Regions from separate parts of the uncultured Acetatifactor sp. genome, predicted to be linked through region 2. Evidence: predicted binding sites of a transcription regulator. Region 2 holds the regulator's gene; the other holds the start of a gene.

Region 1 (3,120 bases), on a different contig from region 2:
ATCTCTCCCAGAGCCTTTGCCTCTTCCTCCAGCTCCTTGGCGGCCTCTTCATCGGTCTCGGACTTCAATGCATCCGTCACGTCCGCATCGATCCTCTGGAACTTCACGCCCTCATTCTTGGACTCCAACTGCTGGATGAAAGGCTGGTCGATATTGTGGGTCAGGATGACGGCATCCATGCCGTTGTCCCTGAACATCTTGATATACTGGCCCTGCTGCTGCTCGTCTGTGACGTAGTAGATGGTCTTCTCTTTCTTCTCCTCGGCCTCCTCGCCGTCCTTCGCCTGGTCATCCTCGTCGGTGACCACCTCGGCCTCCACTTTCTCGCCGTTCTCATCCACCGCGCCGCCAGCCTCTTTCACCGCTTCGCCGTCAGCAGCCTCTTTGTCCGCGCCCTCTGCTGCGCCGTCCCCAGTGTCCGTAGGCTTCACCTCCAGGCACTCCGGCAGGGTCAGGTACTTGCCCTCCAGGTTCTTGAACAGGATGTAGTCGTTCATCCTCTCGCAGAACTTGTCGTCCTTCAGGCAGCCGAACTTGATGAAGGGGCTGATGTCGTCCCAGTATTTGTCGTACTCCTCCTTCTCCGTCTTGCACATGCCGGACAGCTTGTCCGCCACCTTCTTGGAGATGTACTCGGAAATCTTCTTCACGAAGCCGTCGTTCTGCAATGCGCTCCTGGACACGTTCAGGGGCAGGTCGGGACAGTCGATGACGCCTTTGAGCAGCATCAGGAACTCCGGGATGACCTCCTTGATATTGTCGGCGATGAAGACCTGGTTGTTGTACAGCTTAATCGTCCCCTCGATGGACTCGTACTCCATGTTGATCTTCGGGAAGTACAGGATGCCCTTTAAGTTGAAGGGATAGTCCATGTTCAGGTGGATCCAGAACAGGGGCTCCTTATAGTCATGGAACACCTTGCGGTAGAACTCCAGGTACTCCTCCTTGGTGCAGTCGTTGGCACGCTTCGCCCACAGAGGCGTAGTCTCGTTCAAAAGCTCCGGGCGCTTTTTGATTTTCAGCTTGACGGGCTCTTCTTCCGGCTCTTCCTCCTCTTCCTCTGCCTCGCCATCGGATTCCGCCTCCCCGGCCTCCTCCTTTTTCTCTTTCTTTTCCTTCTTTTTCTTCTCCTTCTTCTCGGGCTCGATCACCTCCAGGACTTCATCGTCCTCACGCTTCTCGTCCTCCTTGATGATCTGGGTCTCCTTGGTGTCCGCCTTGGACAGGTAGATCTCCGTGGGCATGAAGGAGCAGTACTTCTTCAGCACCTCCCGGGCCTTGTACTCGTTGCAGAACTCCAGGCAGTCCTCGTTGAGGAACAGGGTGATGGTAGTGCCCACCTCAGTCCTGTCCCCCTCCTCCATGGAGAATTCCGTACCGCCGTCGCACTCCCAGTGGACAGCCTTGGCGCCCTCCTGATAGGACAGGGTGTCGATATGCACTTCATCCGCCACCATGAAGGCGGAGTAGAAGCCCAGTCCGAAATGGCCGATGATCTGATCCGCGTTGCTCTTATCCTTATATTTCTCTATGAAGTCGGATGCGCCGGAGAAAGCAATCTGGTTGATGTACTCCTCCACCTCGTCCGCGGTCATCCCTAAACCATTGTCCGTGAAGGTCAGGGTCTTCTTCTCCGGATTGACGATGACGTCTATCCTCGCCTTATATCCCTCCGGCAGGGTATACTCGCCCATCATGTCCAGTTTTTTCAGCTTCGTCACGGCATCGCAGCCGTTGGAGATCAGCTCCCTGTAAAAGATGTCGTGGTCGTTATACAGCCACTTTTTGATAATCGGAAAAATGTTCTCGCTGTTGATTGATAAATTACCGCTCTTCGCTGCCATGTTACAACATCCCTTTCTTCCATTTTTTATGAAAAAACAGTAAACGCAAATCCTGAGACTTAGTTTAAGACGGACTTGTCCAAAAGTCAAGACAAAATTAGCACTCATTTTAATCGAGTGCTAATAACATGCCGTGAAAGCCCGAAAACACTGGATTTCCCACTTTCTAAAATTTTTCTAAACTATGGAAACGCCCCTGCTGTAGTAGGCATCAATCCGGAAAATACTTTGCATAGACATCGAAGAACCCCGTGGTCTCCACCTCTTCGTCACGGAGCAGCGCGATTTCCTCCCAGACCTTCTCATTCAGCTGACGGGCCAGTGTCTCCACAAAGGCGTCGTACTCCTGCCCGAAGACCTCCCTGCGCCGCTCCTCCACGATCTGCAGCTTGTTCAGGTCCGTCTGCTCCCTGTCGAAGGTGCTGAGGCATTTGATGATCTCATAGCCGGATTCCGTCTCCACCACCTGGCTCACCTCCCCGGTCTCCAGGGCGAAGGCGGCCTCCTCAAAGGCGATGTCCATCTCCCCCTTGCCGAAGGAGCAGCTGATGACATCGTCCTCGCTGTAGCGGGTGGCCAGATCCACGAAATCCTGCTCCTCCTGCACTGCCTGTCTGCGGATTTCAGCGGCGCTCCTGTAGGCCTCCTGCCTGCGCTCCTCGGAATAGTCCACCCTGTTCCCCGCCCCGTCCACCGTGGACGTGCGCAGCAGGATATGCTGCACCGTGATGGTGCGGGCCTCGTCGTCGCTGATTTCCGGATTCACGTCCTGTATGATATAGCGATATACCTTGTCCGCCAGAGCGTACTCCTCATAGAGCTTCTCTATGGTCTTCTCCTCCACTCCCATGAGCTCCGCCTCCCGCCGGCTCAGGGATCCGAAATACTCCGCAGCAGCCTGCTGCACCCGGCCGGCCTCCGCCTCGTCCAGGGCTACCCCCCTGTCCTGGGCCAAAAGGTACATGGTCTTGATCTGGGCCAGCTTGGCCAGCACCGTATCCTTCACATTCTCCTCCATGGTCACGCCCCCCACGGAAATGTTCCACACCTCCTGGCCATAGACGCTCTCATACTGGTTCTGGGTATTGGTGAGATACACCATCATCTCCGGCACGGTACAGACCCCGCTGCCGATGCGGAACACCTCATCCTGGCCCATGCCGGTGGTGAACACCACCTTTGCGCCGTTTTCATCCCCGCAGGAAGACAATGCCGCAATCGCCAAAAAACCGCAGAAAAACAGCGCAGCGACCCGCCTGCATAAGCCTTGGCGCAG
Region 2 (3,120 bases):
CAGATCACCTTCCAGACCGCCTTCCTCATCGGCGTGTTCCAGCTGATCGCCGCCGTGTTCCCCGGTACCTCCCGCTCCGGCGCCACGATCGTGGGCGCCCTGCTCATCGGCGTGTCCAGGACGGTGGCGGCAGAGTACACCTTCTTCCTGGCCATTCCGGTGATGTTCGGGGCCAGCCTCCTGAAGGTGGTGAAATTCGGCTTCGCGTTCACCTCCATGGAACTGACGCTGCTGATCGTGGGGACAGTGGTGTCCTTCATCGTGTCCCTGTTCGTGCTCCGGTTCCTGATGGGATACATCAAGAAGCACGACTTCAAGGTCTTCGGCTGGTACCGCATCGCGCTGGGGGCGGTGGTGCTGCTGTACTTCGGGCTGGCGGCGTAAAATCAAAGGAGGAACCTCCGGCCATTTGGCGATTCTGCGGGCAGAGGCAGGAAAAACATGGGAATCCTGCACAAATACCACAGGCCTGACATCATGGGCCGGAGGCAGACCGCGTATTTCTGCATGATCCCCGGGCCGTTTCCCCGGAATATTCAGCAGTGTCACGGAGCCGGGAGAGGCGTATCGGAGAAAAATGAACACTATATAGTTGACTTTTTTTGCAAAAAGGAATACAATACAGCAGGGTAGGCGGGACGGCAGGGCCGTTCCACGCCTGTTTCCAGCAACGGAACATAGATATGAGAGAAAGGAAGTGGACAATCATGGCAGGAAGAAAATCGACGAAAACTGCAGCAAAGACTACGGAAACAGTAGTGGCGGAAGCTATCGAACCCAAGGCAGAAGAGATAAAGACAGAAGAAATAGCAGAAACCAAGGCAACAGAGCCCCAGGAGGAGCCCAGGAAGGCCCCCGCGAAGAAGACCGCGGGCAGGCCTGCAAAGACGGCCAGGGCAGCCAAGACGGAGGCACCTGCGGAGGAGGCGCCCAAGGCCGCGAAAGCCGCCGAAAAGAAGACGGCGCCCAAGGCTGCGGCGAAGAAGGCTGTGGAGAGCGTCCTCCACATCCAGTACGCAGGCAGGTCCTACTCACAGGAAGATCTGCTGAAGATTGCCAGGGATGTATGGAAATACGACCTGAAGCGCAAGGTGGGCGAGTTAGAGAGCGTGGAGATGTACGTGAAGCCGGAGGAGAACAAGGTCTACTATGTGATGAACGGCGAAGTCTCCGGCTGCTTCGACATCTGAAGCCCATACGGAAAACGGATGCGGAAAACAGGATTCTTGCTTGGCGAGGATTCTGTTTTTTGTATGCGCAGGCTATTTAGATTTTTTTTAGAATTATTTTTGAGGAAATCGGTTGACAATGGATAGGGTAAGTGCTATTTTATGGTTAGTAGATGTTAGCACTCCCCTTAAATGAGTGCTAATAACAGAAAGGGAGGCAGCTTGGATGGAGCTGGATGAGAGAAAAAAGAAAATCCTGCAGGCAGTCATCCGCAATTACCTGGAGACAGGGGAGCCGGTTGGCAGCAGAACCATTTCCAAGTACACCGACCTGAACTTAAGCTCTGCCACCATCCGCAACGAGATGGCCGACCTGGAGGAGATGGGATACATTTTCCAGCCCCATACCTCCGCGGGCAGGATTCCTTCAGACAAGGGCTACCGCCTCTACGTGGACGCCATGATGGAGGAGAAGGAGCGGGAAGTGGTGGAGATGCGGGATATGCTGGTGGAGCGCCAGGACAAGATGGAGACGCTCCTGAAGCAGATGGCCAGGGTGCTGGCGCAGAACACCCAGTACGCCACCATGATCTCCGCCCCCCAGACCAAGCGAAGCAAGCTGAAGTTCATCCAGCTTTCCCGGGTGGACGCGGGGCAGATCCTGGCGGTAATCGTCATCCAGGGGAATGTGATCAAGAACAACATCCTGTCCGTGGAGGAGGAGCTGGACGACGAAACCCTGCTGAAGCTGAACATCCTGCTGAACACCTACTTAAACGGCCTGTCCATCGATGAGATCAACCTGGCCATGATAGCCGTCATGAAGCAGCAGGCGGGCATCCACAGCGCCATCGTCAGCGAGGTCATCGACGCGGTGGCGGAGGCCATCAGGGCGGAGGAGGACCTGGAGATCTACACCAGCGGCACCAACAATATCTTCCGCTACCCGGAGCTGGCCGACCAGCAGAAGGCCAGCGAGCTGATCAACACCTTTGAGGAAAAGCAGCTCCTGGGAGAGCTCCTCCAGGAGGCCCACGCCCAGGGCGAGGAGACGGGCATCCAGGTGTACATCGGCGCGGAGACCCAGGTGCAGAGCATGAAGGACTGCAGCGTGGTCACCGCCACCTATGAATTGGGCGGCGGCATGAAGGGAACAATCGGTATCGTAGGGCCAAAGCGGATGGATTACGACAAGGTCGTAGGGACGCTTCGGGCCATACAGACACAGCTTGACGAGCTATATGGGAAGAAAGGATAGGGCATATAGAAGCTGATAGAAGCAAGACAGAAGTGAAATGGCAGTAAAATAGCGGCAAAAGGAATGGAGGTTGACAATCGGGGATATGGCAGAGCAGGAAAAGGATATGGAGATAGAAAAGGATCAGGAAGCCCCCGGGACGGAGGACAGGGCGGAAGAGTGCGCTGAGGCGCCGGAGCCCGAAAAGGGGCAGCAGGCCGGGGAGGCCGGGCAGGAGGAGACGGCGGACGAGGCCGGGGAAGAGAGCGAGGCGGCTCCGGAGGGAGTAGATCCCAAGACCTGGGCGGAGAAGCGTGCGGCCAGGAAGCAGGCCAAGCTGGACAAGAAAGCCCAGGGCTATAAGGATCAGATTGAACAGCTGGAGGACAAGGTGAAGCGCCAGCTGGCGGAATTTGAGAACTTCCGCAACCGGACGGAGAAGGAGAAGCACGCCATGTTCGAGACCGGCGCCAGGAGCGTCATCGAGAAGATGCTCCCGGTGGTGGACAATTTCGAGAGAGGTCTGGCCACGGTGCCCGAGGACAGGAAGGAGGATCCCTTCGTGGACGGCATGAACCGGATCTACAAACAGCTCATGACGGAGCTGGAGAATATCGGCGTGAAGCCCATCCAGGCCCTGGGGCAGGAGTTCGACCCCAACCTCCACAACGCGGTGATGCAGGTGGAGAGCGAGGAGTACGAATCCGGCACGGT

Evidence for each region. Region 2 encodes HrcA, which represses chaperone genes, less so after heat shock. Its sites were predicted from a motif close to TGTTAGCACTCNNNNNNNNNGAGTGCTAACA; they were not measured.
Region 1: htpG (molecular chaperone HtpG) is a predicted target of HrcA. The motif match lies at 1,940-1,970, and genes of this name have one in related genera.

Annotation. Positions count from the first base shown of each region.
Region 1 covers NZ_CAPDXS010000027.1:29,493-32,612, reverse strand. The annotation lists gene htpG (molecular chaperone HtpG) at 1-1,844, opposite strand, end outside; gene Q2B33_RS06620 (peptidylprolyl isomerase) at 2,056-3,069, opposite strand.
Region 2 covers NZ_CAPDXS010000007.1:34,127-37,246, forward strand. The annotation lists gene Q2B33_RS02135 (undecaprenyl-diphosphate phosphatase) at 1-384, shown strand, start outside; gene Q2B33_RS02140 (DUF6465 family protein) at 708-1,190, shown strand; gene hrcA (heat-inducible transcriptional repressor HrcA) at 1,396-2,427, shown strand; gene grpE (nucleotide exchange factor GrpE) at 2,513-3,120, shown strand, end outside.